2 regions of the Micromonospora sp. DT15 genome follow, and region 1 is predicted to be linked to the other one. Evidence: riboswitches for the same ligand, from Rfam matches in the RefSeq annotation. Region 1 holds a riboswitch; the other holds the start of a gene.

Region 1 (14,915 bases):
GTACGATCGCCTCCCGGGTCTCGTGGATCCGCTTACCCGTGGACAGGTCCATCACGGTGTCCGCGCCCCAGCGGGTGGCCCAGGTCAGTTTCTCCACCTCCTCCGCGACCGACGAGCTGACCGCCGAGGTGCCGATGTTGGCGTTCACCTTGACCAGGAACGCCTTACCGATGATCGCCGGTTCGCACTCCGGGTGGTTGACGTTGAGCGGGAGCACCGCCCGGCCGGCGGCGATCTCGGCCCGCACGAGTTCCGGTTCGACGTTCTCCCGGATCGCCACGAACTCCATCTCCGGCGTCACCACACCGGCCCGCGCGTACGCCAACTGGGTGGGCCGGCGATTGCCCACCCCGGCCAGCGGGGTACCCGCACCCCGTACGGGCGCCACGTCACCCCGCTCGGCGATCCACGGGCCCCGCAGTGCGGGCAGCCCCACCTCCGGGTCCGACCCCGGGCCGGACGTGTCGTAGAGCCGCACCGGCGGCAGGTCACCGGTCAGCCCCACCTCCGCGAACGGCACCCGGACATCCGGCCGTGAACCCTCGACGTACACCTTGCCTCGTGCGTGCATGACAGCCTCCCTGGTGATCAAGCGGACCAGCCGAAGTGGTTCAGCGGCCCGCGCCCCGCGCCCAGCTCCCAGCCCCGCGCGCCGGTCAGCGCACGGAGCACGTACTCCTTGGCGGCCCCCACGGCGGCCGGCACCGGATCGCCCAGACCGAGCCGCACCGCGATCGCCGCCGAGAACGAGCACCCGGTGCCGTGGGTGTGCCGGGTGGTCACCCGGGGTGCGCGCAACACGGTGGTGACGCCGCCGCCGTGCAGCACGTCGACCGCCTCGCCCCCGTCCAGGTCACCTCCGGTGACCACCACGTACTCCGGGCCGCCGGCCACCAGGGCCTCGGCGGCCACGACCATCGCGGCCACGTCGTCCACCGGGCGTCCGGTGATCGCCGCAGCCTCCGCGCAGTTCGGGGTCGCCACGGTGGCGTACGGCAGCAGCCGCTCCACCGCACCCACCACGCCGAGCCGGTGACCGCTCGTGGCGACGAGCACCGGGTCGACGACGAGGTGGGGCAGCCGGTTGTCCCGGGCGGCCTCGGCCACCACGTCGGCGATCGCCGGGGTGCCGAGCATCCCCGTCTTCACGGCGCAGACGGTGAAATCGGTGAGCACGCTGTCCAACTGCTCGGTGACGGTGCGCGGGGGCAGCGGCAGCACCGCGTCGACACCCCGGGTGTTCTGCGCGGTGACCGCCGTGAGGACGCTGGTGCCGTACGCGCCCAGCGCGGCGAAGACCTTGAGGTCGGCCTGGATGCCGGCGCCGCCGCCGGAGTCCGAGCCGGCGATAGTCAGTAGTGTTCGCGGGGTCATTTGCCCTCTTTAGTTGCGGTTTGGGGCTGCGGCCGACAGTGCCCACTCCGGGCGGTCAGGCTTGATCCCTGCGTGGGCACTGTCGGCCGCAGCCCCCGTCGTGGAGACCTGGGTGACCCCGCTTCGGGTGGTGAGAGCTCAGGGGTGACCGCCTCTTGAAAAGCCCTGGTGAGGGTGGCGGCTGTTTCGGTGGCGTTCTCTGCTCGCATGAGGGCCCCTAGTACTGCTACTCCGGTGGCTCCTGATTGGACGCAGGCGGTCACCTGTTCTGGGGTTTCGATTCCGCCGAGGGCCAGCACGGGTACCGGGCTGGCCTCGACCAGCTTGCGTAGGCCGTCGGTGCCCAGGGGTGGGCCGTAACCCGGTTTTGTCCTGGTGGGGTGGACCGGGGAGATGGTCGCGTAGTGCTCGGTGGTCAAGCGGTCCAGCTCGCTGCGGTCGTGGCAGGAGCGGCCCACCAGCGGGTGGGCTGGCGGCGGGTACGGGCCGGCGGCGGGCAGGTGCACGGCGTCGCCGCCGAGCGGGTCGGGGCCGGCCACGATGAGGGTTCCGCCGACGTCGGCGAGGATCGCGCGCAGGTCGGCGGCGAGGGCGGCGCGTTCGGCGCGGGGCAGGTCCTTCTCCCGCAGCACCACCCAGCGCACTCCCCCGGCCACGGCTCCCGCCACGACCCGGTCGAGCCCTTCCCGCGCGACGCGCCGGTCGGTCAACAGGACAACCCCGGACGGCGGTGTCACAGCTCGGGTCTTCCCTCGTCGGGGGTGGAGGCGAGCGCGTGGAAGCGGCGCTCGATCCGGCCGGCCTGGGCCGCCAGTCGGCCCGCCTCGACGGCGTACCGCATCGCGGTGGCCATCGCCACCGGGTCGGCCGCCCGGGTGACAGCGCTCGCCAGCAGCACCCCGTCACAGCCCAGCTCCATCGCCAGCGCCGCGTCGGACGCGGTGCCGATGCCGGCGTCGAGGATCACCGGCACGTCCACACCCTGCCGGATGAGTCGAATGTGGTGCGGGTTGCCGATGCCGAGCCCCGAGCCGATCGGGGAGCCGGCCGGCATCACCGCGGCACAGCCCACGTCGGCGAGGCGGCGGGCGAGCACCGGGTCGTCGCTCGTGTACGGCAGCACTGTGAAACCGTCGGCTACCAACTCCTCGGCGGCGCGGAGCAGCTCCACCCCGTCGGGCAGGAGCGTCCGCTCGTCGCCGATCACCTCCAGCTTGACCCAGTCGGTGTCGAACGCGTCCCGGGCCAACCGGGCCACCTTCACCGCCTCGGTCGCGGTGTGGCAGCCGGCGGTGTTCGGCAGCAGGCGTACGCCGCACCGGTCCAGCAGCTCCAACAGCCCACCCGTCGAGCCCGGTGCCGTGCCCACCCGGCGCAGCGCCACTGTGACCAGCTCGGTGCCGGACGCCCGGATCGCCTGCTCCAGGACGTACAGGTTCGCTGCACCGCCGGTGCCGAGGATCAGCCGTGAGGTGAAGGTCTCCCCACCCAGCTCGAACGGCACGCCGCTCACCCGCCCTGCGCCGCGGTGAGCACCTCGACCCGGTCACCGTCGCGCAGTGCCCGGGCCGGCCAGCCGGTCCGGGGCACCACCTCGCCGTTGACCGCGACCGCCACCCCACGTGGGTGCGCCACGACGTCGCGGACCAGGTCCGCCACTGACGCGCCCGCGGCGACGCTGCGCCCGGCCCCGTTCACTGTCAACTCCACAGGTCCCCCTCCACACGCGGTTCAGGTCGGCCCGACGCGGCCACCGTGGCACCGCCGAAGCGGTCGGCGCGGAAGGGCGCGAGCAGCGGGTCGGGTACGCCACCCAGCACCAGGTCGGCGATCAGGTCGGCGGTGATCGGGGTGAGCACGATGCCGTGCCGGTGGTGCCCGGTGGCGACCAGGACGTCCGGTCGGTCGGGCAGCGGCCCGAGGATCGGCGCGTTGTCCGGGGTGCCCGGGCGCAGCCCGGCGACCGCCTCGACCAGGTCGTACTCGGCCAGCTCGGGCAGCAGGTCGACCCCGGCGCGCAGCAGCCGTTGCACAGCACCGGCGGTGACAGTGGTGTCCGAGCGCTCCTCGACCGTCGCGCCGAGCACCACCTCACCGTCGGCGCGGGGCACCAGGTAGACGTGCTCGCCGTCGGCGTACCCCCGGATCACGTGCCGGAAGCCCGGCGCGACGCCGTCGGGCGCGCGGAGCCGGAGGATCTGACCTTTCACCGGCCGCACGGGCAGGCCGGTGAGCGCTGTGGCCCCGCAGCCGGCGGCGACAACGGTGACCGATGCGTGCACATCGGACAACCCCCGGACCGGCTGCGGCACGAGCACCGCGCCGGCCCGCTGCGCGGCCGTGCGCAGCGCCGGCACCAGCAGCCGGGGGTCGACCTGATGGTCGGTGGGCGCGAGCGCACCGCCGCGCACCCGTGGGGCGAGCGCCGGTTCGCTGTCGCGCAGTTCGCTGGGGCGCAGCGGCGTCACGGGCAGGCCCAACCCCTGCTGGTACGCCCACAGCCGGCGCGCCTCGGCGAGGTCGTCGCCGGTGAGCCCGACCATCAGGGTGCCCTCGGTCCGGTAGCCGATCTCGATCCCGGTCGCCTCGGTCAACTCGGCGGCGAACGCTGGCCAGCGGGCAGCGGATGCCAAAAGCAACCCGGTCAGCTGCCGCTCACCGAAGTACGCCTCGGCGACCGGAGAGAGCATGCCGGCGGCCACCGCCGACGCCCCCGAGCCGGGTGCCGGATCGTGCACCACCACCCGCAGCCCGCGAGCGGCGCAACGCCAGGCGATGGCCAGCCCGATCGGCCCCGCCCCCACCACTGCCACGTCCGGCCGGACCCGGTCGCTCGACAGCGGTGACGGGGACCGGCCGGTCAGCACGTCAGAGCCTCGATCAGCTCGGCGGTTGCCCGTGCCGGATCGGCGGCGGAGGAGACGGCGCCGACCACCGCCACCCCGTACGCCCCGGCGGCCCGCAGCGCCGGCACCCGGGCCGCGGTCACTCCGCCGATCGCGATGACCGGAACGTCGACGGCGTCGACGACGGCGCGTACTCCGGCGGGCCCGATGGGGTCCGGCAGGCCGGTCTTGGTGCTGGTGGTGTGACACGGACCGACGCCCAGGTAACTGGCGCCCGCCGCGACGGCCTCGGCCGCCGGGCCCGGCGCGCGAGCGGTTGCGCCCAGCACACCGGTGGGGCCGAGCACCCGGCGGGCGGCGGCGACCGGCAGGTCGTCGGCGCCGACGTGCCCACCTGCCGCGCCGAGCGCCAGCGCCACGTGCAACCGGTCGTTGACCAGGCAGGTCGCCCGGTACGGCGCGCAGAGCGCCAACACCCGCCCGGTCAGGTCGTACGCCTCGCGGTCGGTGGCGGAATCCTCGACCCGGACCTGCACCACCAGGTCGGCGTGGGCCACGGTGAGGGCGGCGCGGACCACGGCGAGTGGGTCACGACCGGGTCGGGTGTCGGTGATGAGATGCAATCGCCCCAGGGACGGCACGGCAACGCTCCTCCCTGCGCCGGCATTATCCGGATCAGGTTCGACGGTCGGGGGCTGTCAGCCCCCCTCTCAGCCCGGTACACCGGGCTCCCGTGGGTTACTTGCGTGTCACCGTACGACAGATCCGCCGGCCTGCCAAGGCGCGGGGTGGGCGGTGGCCGGCCGGGCCGGCGGCGTGAAAACGAGCTAGATCCAATGGGGCACTTCATACGGTCCTGTTCGGAATGTCGCCCCCCGTTGCAGAACCGTTACCCGTCTGCATCTTGCCCGACATCGAGCCAGCCGAATTAATTTGTTCAGCGATTCGACAAAATGTCGGTGGGGGCACCCTGGCACGGTGTGACCACCGGCTCCATCAGGGACGGCCTTCGGCGAGCCGACTCCCGCGAGCTCTGTCACTACGACACAGGAGGCGGCGTGTCCCGTTCTCGTCGTGCCCGCGTACCAATCACCGCAACCCTGATCTCCCTGGCCATGGCCTCGACCACCCTGTTCGGCGCGCCCGCGCAGGCGGCCGCCCAGGTTCCCCCACGGGATGCGAAAGCCGCAGCCCCGGTCAGCCAGGTGGCGCCGAAGGCGCCAAAGGCAGCGGCCGATCCCTTCTCCGTCCTGATCTTCTCCAAGACCGCCGGCTTCCGGCACGACTCGATCCCCACCGGCGTCGCCGCCATCCAGCAGCTCGGCGCCGCCAACGGATTCACAGTGGACAACTCCGAGGACGGCGCGGCATTCAACGACGCCAACCTGGCGAAGTACAAGGCGGTGATCTGGCTCTCCACCACCGGTGACGTGCTCAACGCCGACCAGCAGGCGGCGTTCGAGCGCTACGTGAAGGCCGGCGGCGGCTACGTCGGCATCCACGCCGCGTCGGACACCGAGTACAGCTGGGCCTGGTACGGCGACCTGGTCGGCGCGTACTTCGCCAACCACCCGCAGAACCAGACGGCCACCGTCAAGGTGGAGGACCACGCCCACCCGTCCACGGCCGGGTTGCCGGACCGGTGGTCCCGGTTCGACGAGTGGTACAACTACCAGAGCAACCCCCGGCCGGACGTGCACGTGCTGGCCAGCCTGGACGAGAAGAGCTACACCCCGGGCGCCGGCGCGATGGGTGCGGACCACCCGGTCGCCTGGTGTCAGGACTACGACGGTGGCCGCTCCTGGTACACCGGTTTGGGCCACACCCGGGAGTCGTACGCCGAGCCCGAGTTCCTGTCCCACCTGCTCGGCGGCATCCGCACCGCGGCCGGCGTCGAGAACGCCGACTGTGGCGCCTCGAAGACCTCGAACTTCGAGAAGGTCACGCTGGACAGCAACACCAGCAACCCGATGGAGCTGGACATCGCCCCCGACGGGCGGGTCTTCTACATCGAGCGTGACGGTCGCGTGCAGATTGTGAAGCCGGACACCGGCAACACCGTCACCGCCGTCGACCTGGACGTCTTCACCGGCAACGAGGACGGTCTCATCGGCATCCGGCTCGACCCGGACTTCGCCACGAACAACTGGGTGTACCTGTACTACGCCCCGAACGACGGGGTCACCCGCAACCTGCTGTCCCGCTTCACGGTCACCGGCGACACCATCAGCCTGGCCAGCGAGAAGCAGGTGCTCCGGGTCGACACCCAGCGCAACACCTGCTGCCACGCCGGCGGCAGCATGACCTTCGACGGCGACGGCAACCTCTACCTGGCCACCGGTGACAACACCAACCCGTTCGAGTCGAACTCATACTCGCCGCTCGACGAGCGGGCGGGCCGCCAGGACTACGACGCGCAGCGCACCTCCGCGAACACCAACGACCTGCGCGGCAAGGTGATCCGGATCCACCCGGAGGACGACGGCACCTACACGGTCCCGGCCGGCAACCTCTTCGCGGCGGGCACCGAGAAGACCCGTCCCGAGATCTACGCGATGGGCTTCCGCAACCCGTTCCGGATCGGCACCGACCCGAAGACCAACACGCTGTACGTCGGCGACTACGGGCCGGACGCCAACACCGACAACCCGAACCGTGGCCCCCGCGGTCTGGTCGAGTGGAACATCGTCACCCCGGGCAACTACGGCTGGCCGTACTGCACGGGCACGAACGAGGCGTACAACGACTACACGTTCCCGTCCGGTCCGAGTGGCCCGAAGTTCGACTGTGCCGCACCGGTCAACAACTCGCCGAACAACACCGGCCTGACCAACCTCCCGCCGGTGGTCCCGGCGACCGTCGACTACGGGTACGCCGGTGACGCGCGCTACCCGGAGATCGGCGGCGGCGGCGCCCCGATGGGTGGCCCGGTCTACCGTTACGACGCCGACCTGAACTCGAACCGCAAGTGGCCGGCGTACTACGACGGCAAGGCTCTGCTCGGTGAGTGGAACCAGAACAAGATGTACACCATGCAGGTGACCCCCGACGGCAAGTCGTTGGTGGACATCAACCAGTTGCTCACCGGCATGAGCATGATCCGGCCGATGGACTTCGAGTTCGGCCCGGACGGCGCGCTGTACCTGATCGAGTGGGGCAGCGGCTTCGGTGGCAACAACGACAACTCCGGCGTCTACCGGATCGACTACACCGCCGGTGACCGTGCGCCCATCGCGGCGGCGTCCGCCAACCCGACCTCGGGTCCGGCGCCGTTGGCCGTCACGTTCTCCAGCGCCGGCTCCCGGGACCCGGACGGTGGCACGCTCACCTACGCCTGGACGTTCGGCGACGGGCAGACCTCGACCGAGGCCAACCCGACCCACACGTACGCCACGGCGGGCAACTACACCGCCCAGCTCACCGTCACCAACCCCAAGGGTCGGACCGCGGTAGCGAACGTGCCGGTGACGGTCGGCAACACCGCGCCGACGGTCACCATCGAGTTCCCGCCGGACGGCGGGTTCTTCAACTGGGGTGACCAGGTCCGGTACACCATCAAGGTGACCGACCCCGAGGACGGGGAGATCGACTGCGCCCGGGTCGGGCTGCAGGTGCTGCTCGGTCACGACGAGCACGCCCACCCGCTGGAGCAGCACACCGGCTGCACCGGCACCGTCCAGACGTCGCTCGCCTCCGGGCACGGCGCCGAGGCGAACGTCTTCGCGGTCTTCGAGGCCACCTACACCGACGAGGGTGGTGCCGGTGGCTCCGGTGCCCTGACCGGCCGGCAGATCGAGGTCCTCCAGCCGAAGCAGAAGCAGGCCGAGTACTTCACCGCCACCGGGCGCGCCCCGGTGAGCACCGGTGGTGGAGACCCCGGCGTGCAGCGCGAGGCCGGCGCCGACACCGCCGGTGGCGGCCAGAGTATCGCCTTCATCGAGGACGGTGACTGGTGGTCGGTCGCCCCGGCGAACCTGACCAACATCACCGAGATCCGGTTCCGCGCCGCCTCCGCCGCCGCTGGCGGTCGGATCGAGGTGCGCGCCGGTGCTGTCGACGGACCGGTGGTCGCCACGGCCGTCGTACCGTCGACCGGGGCGTGGCAGACGTACACGGACGTGAGCGCGCCGGTCACCGGTGCCGCGAGCGGCTCGCTGTACTTCCTGGCGCGCGATCCGAGCGGCGGAAGTGGTTCGCTGTTCAACGTCAACTGGATGGACTTCGTCGGCCGCGGTGTCACCGAGAACGGGCCGCCGGTGGTCAGCGCCACCGCCACCCCGGGCACCGGCACCGCACCGGTCACCGTCGCCTTCGACGGCACGGCCACCGACGCCGAGGGCGACACCCCGCTGACGTACGCCTGGGACTTCGGTGACGGAGGCACGGCGACCACAGTGGACGCCAGCCACACCTACACCACCGCGGGCACCTTCACGGCCACCCTCACGGTGACCGACAGCAAGGGCGCCAAGTCGTACGCCACGGTGCCGGTGCGGGTCGACGCTCCGGACACGTCCTGCTTCGGGGCGCGTTCGGACGACTTCAACGGCAACAGCCTCGACAAGGCCCGCTGGACCAGCGTGATCCGGGAGAACCAGCTCTACTCGCTCAGTGGCGGCGCGCTCCGGCTGCCCACTGGCGTTGGTGACCTCTACGGCGCTCGCAACGACGCCACGAACCTGGTGCTCCAGGCGGCCCCGACCGGCGCGTGGGAGATGACCACCAAGGTCACCCTGCCGGTGACGGCCAACTACCAGCAGGCAGGTCTGCTGGTGTACGGCGACGACGACAACTACGCCAAGGTGGACCTGCTGTACAACGGCAGTCGTCGGGTGGAGTTCATCCGGGAGACGGCGGCGACTCCTCGCAACGAGGCCGCCGACGCCACCAACGCACCTGCCGGTGACACCGTGTACCTGCGGATCACCAGCGACGGGACGAACCTGACCGCGTCCGCCTCGGGCGACGGTCAGACGTTCACCCCGGTGGGCCGTTCGGCGGCGCTCGCCGGCATCACCAACCCGCGGATCGGGGTCTTCGCGCTCAACGGTGGCACTGAGGCACCTGTTGTCGACGCGGCCTTCGACTCGTTCCAGGTGACGCCGGACGCCCCGGCCGGGCCGGTCGACCCGTCGGACGAGTTCACCGGCAGCACGCTCGACAAGTGCCGGTGGGACGCGATCCTTCGGGAGGACCCGAACGGTTACCGGGTCACCGATGGCTCGTTGCGCATCGACGTGCCCAACGGTGACATCTACGGCACCGACAACACCGGGCCGAAGAACTTCATCCTCCAGACCGCGCCGTCAGGCGACTGGACCCTGGAGACGAAGGTCGACGGCAGTCTGCTGAACGAGCAGTACCAGCAGGCCGGTCTGCTCGTGCAGGCCGACGACGACAACTACCTGAAGCTCGACTTCATCGCGGACAACCAGGCCGGCCAGGCGGTGACGCGGCGGATCGAGTTCCGCAGCGAGATCGCCGGGGCGGTCCAGAACCCGCAGCCCGAGGCGGGCAACCTGACCTCGGCGGTGTGGCACCTGCGGCTGGCCCGCACGGGCGACACGTTCACCGCGTCGTACTCGGCCGACGGCACGACCTGGACCGCGTTGGAGGCGCTGACCAACAGCGCGGTCGGGGCAACCCCGAAGGTCGGGCTGTTCACCCTCGGCGCCAACCAGACGGCGTCGAAGACCGCCTCGTTCGACTACTTCCGGCTCAGCACGGAGGTGGCCGACGAGACGGCACCGGTGACCACTGCGGCGGTTTCCGGCACCCCGACCGACGGGTGGTACACCGGGCCGGTGACGATCACGCTCACCGGTGCCGACGAGGCCGGCGGTAGCGGGCTCGGCAGCACGGAGTACCAGCTGGACGGGTCCACCACCTGGACGGCGTACACCGCTCCGGTGGCGGTCAGCGGGGACGGCGAGCACGAGCTCCGGTTCCGCTCGACGGACAAGGCCGGCAACGTGGAGGCGACCAAGACCGTCTCGGTCAAGATCGACGCCACCGCGCCGGTGACCTCGGCGACGTTCGCTCCGGCGAACGACGCCGGTTGGCACAACGGGACCATCCCGGTCGTGCTGGCCGCCACCGACGCCGGTTCCGGTGTCAAGACGGTGGAGTGGTCGCTTGACGGTGGCGCGTGGGCGCCGTACTCGACGCCGATCGAGGTGACCGGCGACGGGCAGCACGAGCTGCTGTTCCGCTCGGCGGACAAGGCGGGCAACGTCGAGACGCTGAAGTCGGCGGTGCTGCGCATCGACGGCACCAAGCCGACGCTGCTGGTGTCCGGGCTGGCCGACGGCCAGCTCTACGGCGACAGCCAGGACGTCCGGGTGGCCTGGCAGGCCGTTGACCCGAGCTCGGGCATCGCGAGCGTGGTCGGTCAGCTCGACGGCCAGGCGTACACCAGTGGCACCCTGCAGGCCATGTACGACCTGTCGCTCGGCCTGCACGAGCTGACCGTGACCGCGACCGACAAGGCGGGCAACAAGACCACCTCGACGGTCCGGTTCTTCGTCACCACCTCGTTCCGGGACATGCAGAGTCTGCTGGACCGGTTCAAGGCGACGGGGCGGCTCTCGACCAAGGCGCACAAGCAGCTGTCGAACAAGCTCGACGCTGTCCGTGCGTCCGAGGCGGCCGGCGACGACAAGGCGGCTGTCCGGCAGCTGACCGCGTTCCGGACGCTCGCCTCCGACACCGCGCTGGTGGGCGAGGCGGAGGTCCGGGACGTCCTGATCCGGGACGCCGACGCCATGATCGTTCGGCTCGGCGGCGCGGCCAGCAAGGCCGGGGTCAAGGCGAACGACGGTGACTCGGTCAAGGGCACCGGACGGCTCGGTGGCGACGCCACCCGGCTGGCACCCGGTCGCCAGCTCTGATCCGACGAGGCCCCTCCTCGGCGCTGCGGCGTCGGGGAGGGGCCTCCCTCATCGGTAGGAAGGGAGATGTCCGTGACCGGTATCCGCAAGGCGTTGGCCGCCGTGTTCGTCGGGCTGGCCCTGACCCTGTCCGCCGCCGCCCCGGCGGCGCAGGCCGCTCAGGCCGCCCCGGCGGCGCAGGCGGCGCAAGCAGCGCAGGCCGCCCCGGCGGCGCAGGCCGACAAGCTCAAACTCACTGTGGCCGGCGACGGGGCTCAGGGCGTCACCATCCAGGCCACCTACGCCGATGGCCGCCGGCTGGAACAGGTGGTGCGGCTGGTCCTCACCGCCACCGGTCCGGACGGGCAGCGGGTCGGGCCGGTGCAGCTGGAACCGCAGCCCGAGGGGCAGGGTTTCTACAGCAGCGGCCCGGTGCTCTCCACCGGCACGTGGAAAGTGTCGGTGAACTCCCCCGCTCCCCTGGCGGGCAAGGCCACCGCCACGGTGCAGGCGAAGGCGGCACAGTCGCCGCCGGCGCCCGCGCCGGTCGCGGTGACCACGCCGACGGATGACGCCGGCAGCGCCGCCTGGTGGCCGCTCGCGGCGGCCGGTCTCGTGCTCGTCGCCGTCGCGATGGGGGTGGCCATGCTGTTCGGCCGCCGACGCACCACCTGACCAAAGCAGTGCATGACAGGGCCGGGCCGCGACGAGCGGCCCGGCCCTGTGTCGTCTCGGCTTCCGTGAAGTCGGGGCTTCCGTGAAGTCGGGGCTTCCGCAGACCGCAGATGCCCCGCCTTCACGGAACGCGGGTGGATCAGCGACAGCGCGCCGTCAGAGGATGGCGCGCAGCGCCGCCAGATCGTCGTCGCTGGGCTCCCAGACGCCGGCGGCGGCGTTGGCACGCACCTGCTCGGGCGTGGTGGCACCGGCGATCACCGAGGTCACCGCCGGCTGGGCGGCCAGTCCGCCGATCGCCACCTGGAGCATCGTCAGACCCCGCTCGGCCGCGTACGCCTCGATCGCCTCGATGGTGTCCCAGTCGGCCGCGGCGAGCCGCTCCGCGTACCGGCCACCACCGGAGAGCCGGCTGCCGGCCGGCGGCTGAGCCTCCCGCTTGTACTTGCCGGTGAGCAGGCCGTTGGCGAGCGGGAAGAACGGCAGCATGCCGAGGCCGAACCGCTCACACGCCGGGATCACTTCGGCCTCCACGGACCGCTCCACCAGGCTGTAGTGGTTCTGCGCGCTGATGAACCGGGACCGGCCGTTGGACGAGGCGACCCAGTCCGCGTCGGCGATCTGCCAGCCGGCGAAGTTGGAGTTGCCCAGGTAGCGCACCTTGCCGTCACGGACCAGGTCGTCCAGGGCGGCGAGGGTCTCGTCGATCGGGGTGCCCGGGTCGGGCTCGTGCATCTGGTACAGGTCGATGTGGTCGGTGCCGAGCCGGCGCAGCGACGCCTCCACCGCGCGGGCGATGTAGCGCCGCGCACCCCGCGCGCCGTAGTCCGGTCCGTTGAGACCGTTCATGTCCATGCCGAACTTGGTGGCCACCACCACGTCGTCCCGGCGGCCCTTGAGCGCCTGCCCGAGCAGTTCCTCGGAGCCGCCCTGCGGCTCGCCGTAGATGTCGGCGGTGTCGAACAGGGTGATCCCGGCGTCCAGGGCCGCGTCCACCACCGCCCGGGTGCCGTCGAGGTCCAACTTGCGGCCGAAGTTGTTGCAGCCGATGCCGACCACGGACACCACGAGCCCGGAGTCGCCCAGCCGGCGATAGGTCATGTCAGTCACGCGATCCACCCTATGCCGGCTCGGTGCGGGCCACCTCGGCGGCGGCTCAGCCGACCACCTCGGTGACCAGCTCACGGGCGGCGTTGATGGTCGCGGCCAGCTCGGCCGGACTGCGGCCGACGCCACCGAGCAGTGCCTGCGCCCGCTGCGCGAAACGCGGAGGCGCCCCCGGCAGCCGGCCCGCTGCGGCGATCATCCCCTTCTCGTTGATCAACCAGTGGCCAGCCCGGGCGTGCAGCACCTGGGCGAGCACTCCGACCGCCCGGAACAGGCAGCCGGCGACGTACCCGCTGCCCCCGCCTGCGGCGGCCTTGGCCGCGCCGGCCAACAGGAACCCGGCCTCCCAGCCGCCGGCCACGAGCGCGTCGGCCAACGCGGGCGGATAGTCCCGGGCCTGCTCCTTCAGCGCGGTCAGCTGGCCGGTCGGGTCCGCCAGCACCTGGCACAACGCCACCTCGCCGACGTAGGCGGACGAGTAGAACCCGAGCGGGTGCCCGGCCTGCACCCCGACCTCGTACCGGCCGGCCCGGCAGTCCGCCCAGGCGCTGTGCACCCGGTCGAGGTCCCGGTAGATCCAGTCCACGGCGACCCCGCCGATCCGCAGCCAACCACCCCCGTCCACCCAGGGCCCCCAACCACCGGGGGCGGTGAGCGCGACGGCGGTGTCGGCGACCGTCGCGGCCACCGCACGCAGCGCCGGCAGGTCCAGCTCACCCCGGTAGTAGAGACCCAGGTCCCAGTCGGAGTCCGGGCGCTGCTCGCCGCGCGCCCGGCTGCCGCCGAGCGCCACGGCCACCACCCCCTCGACGGCGCACAGGCGGTCGGGCAGGTCGCTGGGGATCACCCGACATCCCAGACCGGTTCCGGGGTCTCCACCACCTCGCTGTCGCCTCGGAACAGCACGAACCTGTCGAAGGAGCGGGTGAACCAACGGTCGTGGGTGACAGCGATCACCGTTCCCTCGAAGGCGTTCAGGCCCGTTTCGAGAGCTTCCGCGCTGGCCAGGTCGAGGTTGTCGGTGGGCTCGTCGAGCAGCAGCAGGGTCGCCCCGGACAGCTCCAACAGCAGCACCAGGAACCGGGCCTGCTGCCCGCCGGAGAGCGTCCCGAAGCGCTGGTCGCCCTGCGCGGCCAGCTCGTAGCGGCTGAGCACACCCATCGCCGCGTGCCGGTCCATCCCGGTGCGGTGCTCGTCGCCCCGCCAGAGGATCTCGACAAGCGTCTTCGACATCAGCTCCGGCCGGTCGTGAGTCTGGGAGAAGTGCCCGGGGCGGACCCGGGCACCGAGGCGGGCCGACCCCTCGTGCATCACCGGAGCGAGCGCGCCCGCGCCGTCGACCGGGCCGTTCGCCGGGTCCGGGTCGGTGCCGCCGCGGGCCAGCAGCCGCAGGAAGTGCGACTTGCCGGTGCCGTTGGCACCGAGCACCGCCACCCGGTCGCCGTACCAGATCTCCAGGTCGAAGGGGAATGTCAGGCCGTCGAGCTCCAGCTGCTCGCAGACCACCGCGCGCTTGCCGGTCCGCCCGCCGCTGAGCCGCATCCGGATGTCCTGGTCCTTCGGGGGTACGGGCGGCGGCCCGGCCTCCTCGAACTTGCGCAACCGGGTCTGCGCGGCCTGGTAACGCGAGGCCAACCCGTCGTTGTACGCGGCCTTCTGCTTGTACATCAGCATCAGCTCGCGCAGCTTCTGGTGCTCCTCGTCCCAGCGCCGGCGCAGCTCGTCGAGGCGGGCGTGCCGAGCCACCCGAGCCTCGTACCAGCTGGCGAAGCCGCCCGGGTGCACCCAGGCACTGCCACCCTCGACGGCGACCACCCGGTCGGCGCTCTGGGCCAGCAACTCGCGGTCGTGCGAGACGTAGAGCACCGACTTCGTCGACTCGCGCAGTCGCGCCTCCAGCCAGCGCTTGCCGGGCACGTCGAGGAAGTTGTCGGGTTCGTCGAGCAGCAGCACCTCGTCCGGGCCGCGCAGCAGCAACTCCAGGGCGAAGCGCTTCTGCTGGCCGCCGGAGAGGGTTCGCACCGGACGGTCCCGTACGGCGTCC
Region 2 (14,915 bases), on a different contig from region 1:
CCCGCGTCGGATCCGGCCCGCGTACCGCGCTTCCAACTCGTTGTTGTGCGCGTCGCCGTCCGGGATGTTCGCCGACAGGTAGACCGGGGGCCGCTCCCCCGCCGCCAGCAACCGCGCCACCACCTCCACTGTCACCTGCTGCGCCAGCAGCGCCGCGGTGATCGAGGAGACCGCGCCGACCGCGCCACCACCGGGCAGGGGCAGCGTCGCGTCGCCGTACGGCGCGCCGTTGTCGAGCACCACGTCGGCGAGGTCGCTCAGCTTGCGCCCGGACGGGTGCCGGGAGGCCATTTGGCCGGAGTGCCGCGCCGAGGTGATCGCCACCAGCCCGTGACCGTGCTCCTTCACCAGCGTGGCGAACTCCACCATCGCGCCGTTGACGCCCGAGTTCGAGGCGAGCACGAAGACATCGGTGGGGCGCACCGGGGCCAGCTCGTAGAGGCGGTGCGCGACGGCCGGGTCCCGTTCCAGCAGCGGGCCCAGCCGGTCGGCCGGTTCGCCGCCGAGCAGCACCAGGTCGCGTAGCGCGATCCGGTTGGTCGGCACCAGACCACCCGCCCGTCCGGCGATCTCCATGGCGAGGGCCTCCGAGTGCCCGGTGCCGAACGCGTGCACCACGCCGTCGGTTCGGACGGCCTCGGCGATCAGGTCGGCGGCCCGCCCCACCGCCTCCCGCTGACTGGCGGCCACCCGGCCGATCGTCTCGGTCACCACGGCCAGGTAGTCCTCGGCGCTCACCGTCATACGTCCTCCGTCGTTCGATTGCGGGCCAGCAGCCCGTTGGTGTCCACTGCTGCTCAGGCCGTCCCGCCGGCTCGGGCCAGGATCGCCTCGGCGAGCGGGGCCGGTGCCGCGTCCGGGATCCAGTGACTCACCCCGGGCAGCTGCACGAAGCGGTAGTCGCCGGTGACGTTCTCCGCGCACGCCTCGGCGGCGGTCCGGCCGATGGCGACGTCCCGGTCACTCCAGACGTACGTGGTGGGCACCGCGACCGGGCCGACGCCGGCCAGGTCGGCGCGGGACATCGCCCGGTACCAGTTCAGCGCGGCCGTCAGCGCACCCGGCTCACGCATCGGGTCGGCGTACCGGTTCACCCGGGAGGTGTCGCCCACCCCGCCGAGCATCTTGCGCAGCGCGGTGGCGTGCCACGCCAGCAGGACCTTCTCCGCTTTTTCGGGCTTGCGGAACAGGGCGATGTACGACGAGCGGGCCTTCTGTTGGGCGTCGTTGCTCAGGGCGTACGCCATGGCCGCCGGATGCGGTACGGACACGGCGGTCAGCGTGTGGACCCGCTCGGGGTGCCGGGCGGCAACCGCCCAGGCCACGATCGCGCCCCAGTCGTGGCCGACCAGGTGCACGGCGTCCAGCCCGAGCGCGTCGAGCACCGCCGCGACGTCGGTGACGAGTTCGGGGATCCGGTAGTCGGCCACCACCGTGGGCCGGGCACCGGGTGAGTAACCGCGCTGGTCCAGCGCGTACGTGCGCAGCCCGCCCGCGTGCAGCGCCGGCACCACGTCGTCCCACTCGCCGCTGTGCTGGGGGAAACCGTGCAGCAGCAGGACGGGTACGCCGTCCGTCGGACCGCCGACGGTCACCTCGAACGTGAAGCCTCGCGCGTCAACCCGCATGATCGGAAGCGTACCCAGCCGGCGGTCGGCCGCTCGCTCCCGCAGGTCAGGCGGATGCCCTGCTGGGCCCGCGCCCCTGGTCGGTGTTAGCGTCAGCGAGACAACTTCATATCCGACAGGGGAGCGCACAGCGCTGAGAGTGCGGGCACGCCCGCAGACCCTCGAACCTGATCTGGGTAATGCCAGCGCAGGGAGTTCGGTCGACCTCCAGCCGCGCCGCAGTCCGGTGCCACCGGACGCGGCGTGCGTCTTCTCCTGGTTCGCACTCACGAACTGGGAGCAACACATGACATCCACCACTGACACACACCGTTGGCGCACCATCGACATCGTGGTCGCCTCGGTGATCGCGGTCGCCTTCGGCGTCATCTTCTGGGCCTGGGGCCTGGTCTGGAGCGCCACCGAGGGCGCGTTCGCCTTCTTCCCGCCGGCGCAGACGCTGCTCTACGGCGTCTGGCTGATGCCGGCGGTGATCGGTGGGCTGGTCATCCGCAAGCCCGGCGCCGCGCTCTACTGCGAGACCGTGGCCGCGGTCCTGTCCGCGCTGCTGGGCAGCCAGTGGGCCGGCACTGTCATTCCGCAGGGCATCGTGCAGGGCATCGGCGCCGAGCTGGCCTTCGCCGCCTTCCGGTACCGGTCGTTCCGCCTGCCGACCGCGGTGTTCGCGGGCGCGCTGACCGGCCTCAGCGCCGCGCTGTTCGACTTCTTCGTCTGGAACGTCGACTACGCGCTGACTGACTACCGCATCCCGTACGCGCTGCTCACCATCGTCAGCGCCACAGTGATCGCCGGCCTGGGCGGTTGGCTGCTGACGAACGCCCTGGCCAACACCGGCGTCCTGGACCGCTTCCCGGCAGGCCGAAACCGAGCCCTGATCTAACCCCCACCCAACGGCGTTGATCAAGAGGTTTGCGTCAACAGAAGCCCATTTCCTGACGCAAATCTCTTGATCAACAAGGGTAGGCGAGGTGGGTGGGAGGGGGTGGGTTTGGTGGGCGGGGTACTGCTGCGGGGGTTCGGGTGGCGGCACGCTGGGCGGCGGGCCTGGGCTCTGCGCGGGGTTGATCTGCGGGTTGAGGCTGGGGAGCGGGTTTTGCTTCTTGGGCCGTCCGGGGCTGGCAAGAGCACACTGCTCAGCGCCCTGGCGGGGCTGCTCCCGGAGGACTCCGGCGAGCAGGAGGGCACCGTCGAGATCGACGGGCTCGACCCCCGCAAGGGGCGGGAACGGGTCGGCATCGTCTTCCAGGACCCGGAGACCCAACTGGTGATGGCGCGCTGCGGCGACGACGTCGCGTTCGGGCTGGAGAACCGAGGAGTGCCGGCCGACGAGATCTGGCCCCGGGTGGACGAGGCCCTGCACCGGGTCGGCTTCCCGTACTCCCGGGACCGCCACACCGCCGCGCTCTCCGGCGGCGAGCAGCAACGCCTCGCCCTGGCCGGCGCGCTGGCCCTACGCCCCGCCCTGCTGCTGCTCGACGAGCCGACGGCCAACCTCGACCCGGCCGGGGCCGAGCTGGTCCGGCACGCGGTGGCCGGCGCACTGGACGCCGACACCACGCTGATCCTGGTCGAGCACCGGGTCGCCGAGGCACTGCCGCTTGTCGACCGGGTGGTCGTCCTGGAACCGGGTGGCGGCGTCCGCGCGGACGGCCCGCCCGGGGCGGTCTTCGCCGCCCACGGCGCCGCCCTGGCCGCCGAGGGGGTCTGGGTGCCCGGTCACCCCATCGCGCCCCGACCGGCGACCGCCAGCCCCGGGGAGCTGTTGCTCACCGCCGACCAGCTCGGCCTGCCGCCCCGGCTGGGCCCCACCGACCTGGCGGTACGCGCCGGTGAAGCACTCGCCGTACGCGGACCGAACGGTGCCGGCAAGTCCACCCTGGCGTTGCTGCTCGGCGGTCTGCTCAGGCCGGGCAGCGGGCAGGTCACCGCGACGGCCGAGTTGGCCGGCGCGGACCACCGCGCTCCCCCACACCGGTGGCGGGCACCCGCGCTGGCCCGACGCATCGGGTCGGTCTTCCAGGACCCGGAGCACCAGTTCGTCACCAGCACCGTCTTCGACGAGCTGGCGCTGGGCCCGCGCCGCACCGGTCAACCCGAAGCAGCCGTCAAGGAGACCGTGGCCGGGCTGCTGGAACGGCTACGGCTGGCCCGACTCGCCGCCGCCAACCCGTACACCCTCTCCGGTGGCGAGGCGCGGCGGCTGAGCGTGGCGACCGCCCTCGCCACCGCGCCACGCCTGCTGATCTGCGACGAACCCACCTTCGGTCAGGACCGGCGGACCTGGAGGGAGCTGGTCGACCTCTTCGCCGACCTGCGCGACGCCGGGCACGCCGTGGTCACCGTCACCCACGACGCGGACTTCGTCACCGCGCTCGCCGACCGCACCGTCACCCTGCACCGGACCCCGGACGACCAGCGATGATCAGCATCGAGCCGGTCGCCGCGCCGGACGCGCCGTTGGCCCGCCGCAACCCGGTGGCGAAGGTCGCCGCCGCACTGGTCTTCTCGTTCACCCTGCTGGCGACCCTGGACCCGGTGGCCCCGGCAATCGCCATCGCCCTCGAACTGGCCGTCCTGCCGCTGTTCGGCATCCGCTACCGGGTGCTGGCCCGGCGGGCCTGGCCACTGCTGCTCAGTGCCGCCGGCATCCTGGTCACCCTGGTGCTGTTCGCCGCCGACCGGTCCGGCCGGGTCCTGCTGGACGTGGGACCGGTGCTGGTGAGCACCGGCGTCCTGCTCACCGCGCTCGGCCTGGTGCTGCGGGTGTTCGCGGTGGCCCTGCCCGGTGTGATCGTCTTCGCGACCACCGACCCCACCGACCTGGCCGACGCGTTGATCCAGAACGCGAAGGCGCCGGCCCGGTTCGCCATCGGTGCGCTGGCCGCGTTCCGGCTGGTGCCGCTGCTCGGTCAGGAGTGGCAGATGATCAGCATGGCTCGACGCGCCCGGGGCGTCGACGCGGGACGCAATCCGGTGGCGAAGCTGCGACTCTTCGCCTCCACCGCGTTCGCGCTGCTGGTCGGGGCCATCCGCCGAGGCACCCGGCTGGCGGTGGCGATGGACGCGCGCGGCTTCGACGCCGGCACACCCCGTACCGTCGCCCGCCACCAGCACTTCACCCGCGCCGACGTCCTCCTCGTCGCCGGAGCTGCCGTACTCGCCGCAGCCGCCCTGACCACGAGCGTCATCCTGGGCACCTTCCGCCCCCTCATCAGCTGACCCCGCGCCCGCGCCCCGCCCGCTGCCCGCCGCCGCCCGCCGCCGCCGCCGGCAAGATCCGCACAACATCAGGGATGTAGTGGCTTCGCTGGCGAAGGAGGCCACTACATCCCTGATGTTGTTGTCACCACCCGGCGCACACGCGCCACCCCCGTCGATCTTGCGAATTCTGTCGTCGATTCATTCATGTATGCCAGTTATGTGAGCGCAGAAAGTGCAAGATCGCGGGGTGGGTCGGGGTGGGGTGGGGTGGCTTGGTCAGCTGCGGCGGAAGGCGTAGCGGCGGGCCTGGCCGGCCTGCTGGCTGCGGCCGCCGCCGGAGCGGTTGCCGCCGCCCTGTGGTGGCCCTGCCGTCGGTGCCTTCGGTCGGCCGGTCGGCTTCGGTAGATCACCCACCGAAGGCGCATCGACAACCGCTGGCACATCGACCGCTGCCGGCACGGCCACCTCGTCCGGGACCGCCACCTCGCCCGGGGCGGAGGCTGGCAGCGCCGGCTCCACCAGTGCCGCAGGCAACGCCGACTCAGCCCGCAGCGCCGGCTCCACCAGTACTGCGGGCAGTGCCAGATCTGCCCGCGGCGCAGGCTCCACCAGTGCCGCCGGCAGCGCCGGCAGGGGCGGTTCGACCGCGAGGTCGAGGGCCGGGAGCGTGGTTGGCAGCGGGCCGTGGCCGGCCGCCGGGTCGACGCCGAGGGGCGTCGCTTTCGGGGTACGGGTCTTCTTCGGGTTACGCCTGGCAGGCATCCGGGCCTCCTTCAATGCCGACCGGCACGGCCGGTCCCGCGCTGCGGCGGTCGGTCGGATCGGCTGGTGACCGCCGTTGCGCGGCGGTCGAGCGGGGAAGGGACTGCTCACCGGGCCAGGCAGGGCCATCGCCACTGAACGGCGGGGAGGGAATGCGGGACGCCCGGGAGCGCACGGACCGCGACGCGGGACGGCGGGCCGGCTCGGAATTGGGGCGTCAGTTACGCATGTTCGTACCGTAGCCACCGCCCGACCGACGCGCATCCGTTTTTACTGGCACGATCGGCAGATGCTGATCGCGTTCTCGATCACCCCGCTCGGCGGTGACGACTCTGTGGGTGACCTGGTCGCCGAGGCGGTGCGGGTGGTCCGTGCGTCCGGCCTGCCCAACCGGACCGATGCCATGTTCACCACCGTCGAGGGCGAGTGGGACGAGGTGATGGCGGTGGTGAAGCAGGCGGTCGACGTGGTCGCCGCGCGGGCGCCCCGGGTGAGTGTGGTGCTCAAGGCCGATGTCCGACCCGGGGTCACCGACGCGCTGACCGGGAAGATCGCCCGAATCGAAGCCCGTCTCGCCGAAGGCTGACGCGCGCGGCGCGGAATGACGACACGTTTCCCTGCGCAGGGCTCGCCGACCGGCGCCGAGGGCCCGAGCCGCCAGGGGCAACGTCCGCATCACGTGCAGTAACGGGACGTCGGTCACTGGTCCGTATCGGCTCACATCACGGTAAGTTCCCAAGCGCTGATAGTGGTGTGACGAGAGGTGGCGGCACGAATGGCTGATCAGGCGAGGGCACAAATCGGTGTGACCGGGCTGGCGGTGATGGGTCGCAACGTGGCCCGCAACCTGGCCCGCAACGGCTTCACGGTGGCAGTGCACAACCGCTCGCCGGAGCGCACCCGCAGCCTGGTCGCCGAGCACGGCGACGAGGGCACGTTCCTGCCCGGCGAGACGATGGCCGATTTCGTGGCGTCACTGGAACGACCCCGCGCGGTCATCGTGATGGTGAAGGCCGGCGCGCCCACCGACGCGGTGATCGACGAGTTGGTGCCGCTGCTCGACGAGGGCGACATCATCGTCGACTGTGGCAACGCCCACTTCGCCGACACCCGCCGCCGCGAGGAGGCGCTGCGGGCGCAGGGGCTGCACTTCAGCGGCACCGGCGTCTCCGGCGGCGAGGAGGGCGCGCTGCGCGGGCCGAGCATCATGCCGGGCGGCTCCGCCGAGTCGTACGCGAAGCTCGGGCCGATGTTCGAGAAGATCGCCGCCCAGGTGGACGGCGTGCCGTGCTGCATGCACGTCGGGCCGGACGGCGCCGGGCACTTCGTCAAGATGGTGCACAACGGCATCGAGTACGCCGACATGCAGCTCATCGCCGAGGCGTACGACCTGCTCCGGGCCGGCCTGGACGCGACGCCCGCCGAGATCGCGGAGATCTTCCGGGAGTGGAACAACGGCGAGCTTGAGTCGTTCCTCATCGAGATCACCGCCGACGTGCTCGCGCACACCGACGCGGCGACCGGCCGGTCGTTCGTGGACATCGTGCAGGACCGGGCCGAGCAGAAGGGCACCGGTCGGTGGACCGTGCAGAGCGCCCTGGACCTGGGCATCCCGATCACCGGGATCGCCGAGGCAACCTTCGCGCGTTCGCTGTCCGGGCACGTCGACCAGCGCGAGGCGGCCCGCCGGGCGTTCCCCGACGCGGGTGAGAAGTGGCAGGTGACCGACCGGGAGACGTTCGTCGAGGACGTCCGCCGGGCGCTGCTCGCCTCCAAGATCGTCGCGTACGCGCAGGGCTTCGACCACATCCGCGCGGGCAGCCAGGAATACAACTGGGACATCGACCTTGGCGGCACCGCGACGATCTGGCGGGGCGGCTGCATCATCCGGGCCCGCTTCCTCAACCGGATCCGTGAGGCGTACGACGAGCAGCCCGACCTGCCGACGCTGCTGGTGGCGCCGTACTTCGCCGAGGCGGTCAGCGCCGGCGTGCCGAGCTGGCGGCGGGTGGTGGCCGACGCGACCCGGGCCGGTGTGCCGACGCCCGCGTTCTCGTCGTCGCTGGCGTACTTCGACGCGTTGCGCGCGGAGCGGCTGCCCGCAGCGCTGATCCAGGGTCTGCGGGACAACTTCGGCGCGCACACCTACCAGCGGGTGGACCGCGAGGGCTCGTTCCACACCACCTGGGCCGCCGACCGCACCGAGTCGCCGGCGTAGCCGGCGCGGAGCCCGGTTCGCAGCGCCCCGCGCCCTGCGCCCTGCGCCCTGCGCCCTGCTAGATCGTGCTTGATCCAGGATGTAGTGGCCTCCCTCTCCGTGGAGGCCACTACATCCATGTTCAAGCGCGATCTAGGGAGACGGCAGGTGCGAACCGGTAGCGGTCAGGCGACCGTGGCGTGCATCTCCCAGACGAGGATCTCGGCCGGTTCGTCGGCGGTCAGCCGCCGGCCACCGGTCATGGTGAGCCGGGCCGCGTCGCCGCTGCCGAGCGGACCACTGCCCTCCAGGGTCACCGTGCCGTTGGGCACGTAGAGGTGCACGTAGGGCGCGTCCGGGATGGTCACCTCGTCGCCGGGGGCGAGACGGGCGGCGTGCAGGGTCGCGTACCGGTTGCGGATCCGGATCGCGGACGCGCCGTCGTAGCGGTCCATCCCGGACGCGATCGGCACCAGGCCCCCGCGGAGCAGCTCGTCCTCGATCTCCAACTGCTCGTAGCCGGGGTCTACGCCCTGCTCGTCGGGGAGCACCCACATCTGCACGAAGTGCACCGGGTCGGTGTGCGGCTCCTGGTTGTTGAGCCGCCAGGCGTCGTTCTTCTCGGAGTGCAGGATGCCGGTGCCGGCGCTCATCCGCTGGGCCAGACCCGGGTAGATCACCCCGGAGTGCCCGGTGGAGTCCTGGTGCACCAGGGAACCGCGCAGCACCCAGGTCACGATCTCCATGTCCTGGTGCGGGTGGGTCTCGAAGCCGGCGCCCGGTCGGACCACGTCGTCGTTGTTGACCAGCAGCAGGCCGTGGTGGGTGTTGGCCGGGTCGTAGTGCCGGGAGAACGAGAAGGAGTGCTTGGAGTCCAGCCAGGAGATCCGGGTGGCGAATCGATCATCGGCACGACGGATGTCGACGGCGGGCGCCGGCGCGGTCACCAGGCACGCTGCCCGGCGTCGGGGGTCGACGGCGCCCAGGTCAGGGCCGGATCGCCGCTGGCCAGTTCGGCGATCTCACCGGTGCGCAACTGGGGAGTGTGGCCGAACTCGGCACAGTGTTGCTCGGCGATCTCGGCACAGATCTCGGCTACCTGCTCGCAGATCGGGTCGCCCAGGTCGGCGGCGTTCAACGCCATGATCATCTTGAAGCGGAGATCCCGCATCTGGCCCCCAACCGCCGTCGTCCCACCACCTCCGGACCCTACCCGCCGCCTTTGCACGGCATCCCGAAACGAGCGCACCCACCCCAACCCACCACCGCGTACCCCGCCCTCGATCAAGAGCTGACCCAGACCAGGCGTCCTCACACCAACCACCCGGCCCCACCCTGCCCAGCGAGCGCGGACCGGCACGGCGATCCCCACGGCGGTTGCGCCCCACCCCAGCCCCGCGCCCCCACCCTGACCATTGCGGCCCGCCCTGCCTGCCCTGCCCTGCCCTGCCCTGCCCTGCCCTGCCCTGCCGCATCGATCATGGAGTTGTGGTGGTGGATATAAGTCGCAAAAACTCCGAATCTGGCCACCACAACTCCATGATCGACCAGTCAAGGCTGGTCGGGGCGCGGTTGGGGCGAGGGCGCGGAGGGTCAGGGCTGGGGCAGGGCGGGAGCAGGGGTGGGCCGGGGACCACACGCGGGGCGGGGACCACACGCGGGGCGGGTGCCACACGCGGGCCGGGGGCCACACGCGGGGCGGGGGCCACACGCGGGGCGGGGACCACACGCGGGGCGGGGACCACACGCGGGGCGGGGACCACACGCGGGGCGAGTTGGTGGGGACGCGACGGCGCCGCCCGCACGGGAGTGCGGGCGGCGCCGAGGACAGCTAAGGAATCGGTCAGAAGAAGCGGCGGCGCTTGGCCTTCTGCGGACGGATCAGGTCCGCGCCCTTGGTCAGCAGCCGGGTCGCCCCGGAGGGACCACGCCGGGCCTCCAGGGTGTGGCTGAGTCGGCGGGCGCCGGCCGCGGCCAGCGGCACCGCGATAGCCATCACCGCCCACTGGGCAATGCGCTTCTGGATCATGTGGGTTCACCTCCGTCAGTGGCTTCTGACGACTCTGATACCCAGAGTGACGTGCGGGTAAGCGCGTCGGCTCAGATAACCGGGGCGACCGGGTTGGGCAACGCGCCGCCGAAGCGTCGGTCCCGCTGGGCGTAGAGCTCGCACGCGTACCAGAGGTGGCGGCGGTCGAAGTCGGGCCAGAGCGTGTCCAGGAAGACCAACTCGGCGTACGCCGTCTGCCAGAGCAGGAAGTTGGAGATCCGTTCCTCACCGGAAGGGCGCAGGAACAGGTCCACCTCCGGGATCTCCGGGTGGTAGAGGTACTTCGCCACGGTCTTCTCGGTGACCTTCGCCGGATCCAGTCGGCCGGCCGCCACGTCCCGGGCGATCGCGGCGGCGGCGTCACCGATCTCGGCCTGCCCGCCGTAGTTGACGCAGAACTGCAGGGTCAGCGTCGAGTTGTCGCGGGACATCTCCTCGGCGGTCTGCAACTCGGTGATGACGCTCTTCCACAGCCGACCGGGCCGGCCCGACCACACCACCCGTACGCCCAGGTCGACCAGTTGGTCACGGCGGCGACGGATCACGTCCCGGTTGAAGCCCATCAGGAACCGGACCTCGTCGGGCGAGCGCCGCCAGTTCTCGGTGGAGAACGCGTACGCCGAAAGGTAGGGAATGCCCATCTCGATGGCGCCTTCGATGGTGTCGAAGAGGCTGTGCTCCCCCGCCTCGTGCCCCTTGGTGCGGGGCAGCCCGCGGTCCTTGGCCCAGCGGCCGTTGCCATCCATCACCACCGCCACGTGCTTCGGCACCGCGTCGGTGGGCAGCGCTGGTGGTCGGGCCCCGGACGGGTGTGGCACCGGCGGGGTCGGCTCGCGCCGGCCGGCCTTCTTCGATCGGATCACTCGGTCACTCCCTGTTCGCGCCGTCCGCCCCGGCCTCGACGTCGCCGCGTGGCCGGAGCACCACGGCCCCGGTGCCTTCCGGCGGAGGGGCCGTGCCGGCCGCCGAGGGACCCCGGTCGACCAGCGGCAGCGAGCGTAGCGCGCGCTCCAGGTGCCACTGCAGGTGAGCCGCGACCAGCCCACTGCACTCTCGACGTACGGCGGTGTCGGTGGCGTCGGCGATCACCCAGTCGCCGGAGGTCAGCGCGGACATCAGGTCGATGGTGGCCGGGGCGGGATGAGCCGCCCCGGGGGGCCGGCAGTCCGGACAGACAGCGCCTCCGGCCGGAACCGAGAACGCCCGGTGCCGCCCGGGCGTGCCGCAGACCGCGCAGGCGACCAGCGCCGGCGCCCAGCCGGCCAGGGACATCCCGCGCAGCAGGTACGCGTCGAGCACCAGGGTGGTGGCGTGCTCGCCCCGGGACAGCGCCTTCAGCGCGCCGATGGTGAGCTGGAACAGCCGCAGCGACGGCTCCCGTTCCACCGGGGTCAGCCGCTCGGCGGTCTCGGCGATCGCGCTGGCCGCCGTGTAGCGCGGATAGTCGCCCAGGAACCGTTTGCCGTACAGGTCGATGCCCTCGACCTGGCTCACGGTGTGCAGTGAACTGCCGTGTTCGCCCTTCGGGTCGCCGGCGAGTTGCAGGTCGACGTGGCCGAACGGCTCCAGCCGGGCACCGAACTTGCTGGTGGTGCGGCGGATGCCTCGAGCCACCGCGCGTAGCCGGCCGTGCCGGCGGGTGAGCAGGGTGATGATCCGGTCGGACTCGCCGAGCTTCTGCACACGCAGCACCACCGCGTCGTCGCGGTAGAGCTGTCGGCGATACCCGGCCATCGGGCCATTCTCCCTCGGGGTGTGAAATCAGGGTTGGTTCGGGGTGCAAGCGCGGTTGAACCCCGATGCGTCGGCCTCGTGCCCGGCCGTAGCGTGCTGGTCATGGCCCTGCACCTGATCACCACCGCCCGCCGTCGTCGCGTCGCCGCTCCCGTCGCGCTGGGGCTCGCCACCACCCTCATCGTGCTCGCCGGGTGCGACAACCTGTCGTTCCGTCGGCTCGACTACGACAACACCGAGGCGGCCCGGATCACCACGGTCCGGGTCTCCGGGGGTTCGGGCGACGTGGTGATCCGCGGCACCGGCGCAGCGTCCGAGGTGCGGATCAAGCGAGTGGTTCGCTACCAGGGCGGTGAACCGGACAACACCCGCTACGAGATCGAGGGCAGCGAGTTGGTGCTGGACACCGACTGTGGCTCGCGATGCAGCATCTCCTACGAGGTGACGGTGCCGGAGGGTGTGGCGGTAAAGGGCGAGACCAGCTCCGGCAACGTCGAGCTGAGCCGGGTCGGCACCGTGGAGCTACAGGTGCGCTCGGGCGACGTGCGGATCTCCGGTGCGTCGGGCGCGGTCGGCGTGGAGGCCCAGTCGGGCAACATCGAGGTGAACGAGGCCGCCGCGGCGGTACGGCTGCGCGCCTCGTCGGGAGACATCACCGCACGCCGGCTGGGCGGCACTGTCGACGCCGAGGCCAGCTCGGGCAATGTCAACGTGGAGCTGGACAAGCCCGCCTCGGCCCGGGTCCACGCCTCCAGCGGTGACGTCACGCTGGTGGTGCCGCAGGGCAGCTACCGGGTCCGGTCCAACGCCGATTCCGGCGACGAGACCATCACCGTCGCCGACAACCCGGCGGCGTCCCTGGTGCTCGACGGTTCGGCCAACAGCGGCAACCTCACGATCAGCGAGCGTTGATCTCGACGTCGGCTGCCTCCCCGGCCGTCCGTTGCGCCGGCACCACCGCTCGTCCGACGGTCGCCCCGGCACCGGCACCGGCTTCGGCACCCGGCCGGGCCGCCGCGTCGGCGGACGGCGTCGGGCCACCGGGGATCAGCTCCGGGCGGCGGCGGGCGGCGACGTCCTCGACCCACCCGACGGCCAGGGTGACCAGCCCGACCAGGGCGAAGACCAGCAGCACCCGGATGGCCAGGCCCACCGGGTCCTGGTGGGACCAGCCCACCACGTCGACCAGTGGGGTGAGCGCCACCACGAACGGCATGTGCCAGAGGTAGACGGTGAGCGCCCGCCGGTTGAGCATTGTCACCGCCCGGTCGGCCGGTCGGCTCCGGCTCAGCCAGGCCACCCCGGCCGGCGCCCGGCCCAGCACGATCAGGATGAACGCGGCCGACCAGAGGGCGTTGCCCAGGGGGTTGTCGTTCAGGTCGTACCCACGCGGACCGGGATGCTCGACGATCCAGGCGCCGCCGCCCACGGCGAGGGCGAGGGCGAGCGGGTACAGCAGTCGGCCGGAGAGCCGGCGCAGCATCCCGGCGTGGTGGGCGAAGCCGAGCAGCCACGCGCCGAAGTAGAGCCCGAACTCGCGCAGCACCGGCGGTGCCGGGTAGATCCCCACCTCGATGGTCACCAGCAGGAGGTACGGGGCGAGCACCGTCATCAGCGGGGCACGCCGGAACAGCCAGAACGCGACAGGCGAGGCGAGCACGAACCAGAGATAGTCGCGCAGATACCAGATGGTGCTCAGCGCCAGCGCACCCCAGTGGTTGGCCGGCGGGTCCGCGATCGGGAACAGCCACAGCAGCACCCGAGGGCTCACCGACAACCCGCTGAACAGCATGGCCGGCACGAAGACCACGGCGAGCACCCACAGCGACGGCAGCAGCCGACGTAACCGACGCCCGACCGCCGCCGGGCCGACCCGGGTCAGCGACGCGGCCATCAGCGAGCCTGCCAGCGCGAACATCACCGACATGGCGGGGAAGACGAGGGTGAGGGTCGCCCATCCGGTGACGTGGTAAACGACCACTCGAATGATGGCCAGGGCACGGAGGAGGTCGAGGTACCTGTTGCGCATCAGCCTGCATCTCGGTCGGGGACGCGGGGCACGACTTTCCTACCCTGCGTGGCGCCCGTACCAAACGACGGCTGTCCCGGCCAGGCGTGAGCATCCCCGGCTGCCCGACCGACGGCGATGGTGCCGCCGGTCGGACACCGCCGACGAGGTAGGTCAGAAGCCCAGCTTGCGCAGTTGCTTCGGGTCGCGCTGCCAGTCCTTCGCGACCCGCACGTGCAGGTCGAGGTAGACCCGACCGCCGAGCAGTTCCTCGATCTGCTTGCGGGCGGTGGTGCCGACCTCCTTGAGCCGACTCGCCTTGTGCCCGAGCACGATGGCCTTCTGGCTGGGCCGCTCCACGTACAGGTCGGCGTAGATCTTCATGACCTGACCCTCGGGGATCATCTCCTCCACCACCACGGCGATGGAGTGCGGCAGCTCGTCGCGGACCCCCTCCAGGGCGGCCTCGCGGATCAGCTCGGCGACAAGCACCTGCTCGGGATCGTCGGTGAGCATGTCGTCCGGGTAGAGCTGCGGCGACGGCGGCAGGTACTTGGTCATCACGTCGACGAGGGTGTCCACCTGGTGCCCGGACACGGCGCTCACCGGCACGATCTCGGCGAACTCCCCCATCTTGCTGACCGCGAGCAACTGCTCCGCCAGTTGGCGCTTGTCCACCAGGTCGGTCTTGGTGACCACCGCCAGCACTGTCGCCTTCAACTCGGCCAGCTCACCGGTGATGAACTTGTCACCGCGCCCGACCGGCTCGTTCGCCGGGATGCAGAGGCCGATCACGTCGACCTCGGTCCAGGTGGAGCGGACCAGGTCGTTGAGACGTTCGCCGAGCAGCGTACGGGGGCGGTGCAGGCCCGGTGTGTCGACGAGGACCAGCTGCGACTCCGGTCGGTGCAGCACCGCCCGGATGACGTGCCGGGTGGTCTGCGGCTTGTTCGAGGTGATGGCGATCTTGGTGCCGACGATGGCGTTGGTCAGCGTCGACTTGCCGGCGTTGGGGCGACCGACGAAGCAGCCGAACCCCGCCCGGTACGGACGCGCCTGCGGATCCTGCACCGGGCTCACTGGGTCACCGTGCCGAGGACCGTGCCGTCCGGAGCGGCCACGTGGACCGGTGCGTCCGCCGCGAGGTCCCGTACCGCCGCGTGCCCGGCACCATCCAGCGTCGACGCCTCGGTCACCACCACCGCCGCCTCCAACCGACTCGCGCCGGCCGCCACGGCCGACGCCACCGCCAACTGCAACGCGGTGAGCGTCAGCGACGGCAGCGCGACACTGGCCGCCGCGTACGTCCGGCCGTCCTGGTCGCGGACCGCGGCG

The links. A riboswitch is a leader RNA that binds a small molecule or an ion and turns the genes downstream of it on or off. The one in region 1 is predicted to bind thiamine pyrophosphate.
Region 2: linked by a shared signal. The riboswitch ahead of ACLQ3F_RS28245 (ECF transporter S component) and the one ahead of thiE (thiamine phosphate synthase) in region 1 are both predicted to bind thiamine pyrophosphate.

The regions. Positions count from the first base shown of each region.
Region 1 is NZ_JBNCKJ010000005.1:209,382-224,296, reverse strand. It holds gene thiC (phosphomethylpyrimidine synthase ThiC) at 1-571, opposite strand, end outside; gene thiD (bifunctional hydroxymethylpyrimidine kinase/phosphomethylpyrimidine kinase) at 589-1,374, opposite strand; gene ACLQ3F_RS13530 (thiamine phosphate synthase) at 1,371-2,111, opposite strand; gene ACLQ3F_RS13525 (thiazole synthase) at 2,108-2,887, opposite strand; gene thiS (sulfur carrier protein ThiS) at 2,884-3,084, opposite strand; gene thiO (glycine oxidase ThiO) at 3,075-4,241, opposite strand; gene thiE (thiamine phosphate synthase) at 4,235-4,861, opposite strand; TPP riboswitch at 4,856-4,965, opposite strand; gene ACLQ3F_RS13505 (ThuA domain-containing protein) at 5,279-11,110, shown strand; gene ACLQ3F_RS13500 (hypothetical protein) at 11,177-11,764, shown strand; gene ACLQ3F_RS13495 (aldo/keto reductase) at 11,921-12,883, opposite strand; gene ACLQ3F_RS13490 (nucleotidyltransferase domain-containing protein) at 12,921-13,718, opposite strand; gene ACLQ3F_RS13485 (ABC-F family ATP-binding cassette domain-containing protein) at 13,715-14,915, opposite strand, start outside.
Region 2 is NZ_JBNCKJ010000015.1:76,984-91,898, reverse strand. It holds gene ACLQ3F_RS28255 (sugar isomerase domain-containing protein) at 1-744, opposite strand, end outside; gene ACLQ3F_RS28250 (alpha/beta fold hydrolase) at 798-1,628, opposite strand; TPP riboswitch at 1,736-1,840, shown strand; gene ACLQ3F_RS28245 (ECF transporter S component) at 1,915-2,508, shown strand; gene ACLQ3F_RS28240 (ABC transporter ATP-binding protein) at 2,620-4,050, shown strand; gene ACLQ3F_RS28235 (energy-coupling factor transporter transmembrane component T family protein) at 4,047-4,847, shown strand; gene ACLQ3F_RS28230 (hypothetical protein) at 5,106-5,591, opposite strand; gene ACLQ3F_RS28225 (thiamine-binding protein) at 5,881-6,177, shown strand; gene gndA (NADP-dependent phosphogluconate dehydrogenase) at 6,367-7,809, shown strand; gene ACLQ3F_RS28215 (pirin family protein) at 7,974-8,735, opposite strand; gene ACLQ3F_RS28210 (thioredoxin reductase) at 8,732-8,959, opposite strand; gene ACLQ3F_RS28205 (hypothetical protein) at 9,632-9,817, opposite strand; gene ACLQ3F_RS28200 (isoprenyl transferase) at 9,889-10,701, opposite strand; gene recO (DNA repair protein RecO) at 10,706-11,572, opposite strand; gene ACLQ3F_RS28190 (DUF4097 family beta strand repeat-containing protein) at 11,675-12,484, shown strand; gene ACLQ3F_RS28185 (acyltransferase family protein) at 12,471-13,601, opposite strand; gene era (GTPase Era) at 13,755-14,651, opposite strand; gene ACLQ3F_RS28175 (cytidine deaminase) at 14,657-14,915, opposite strand, start outside.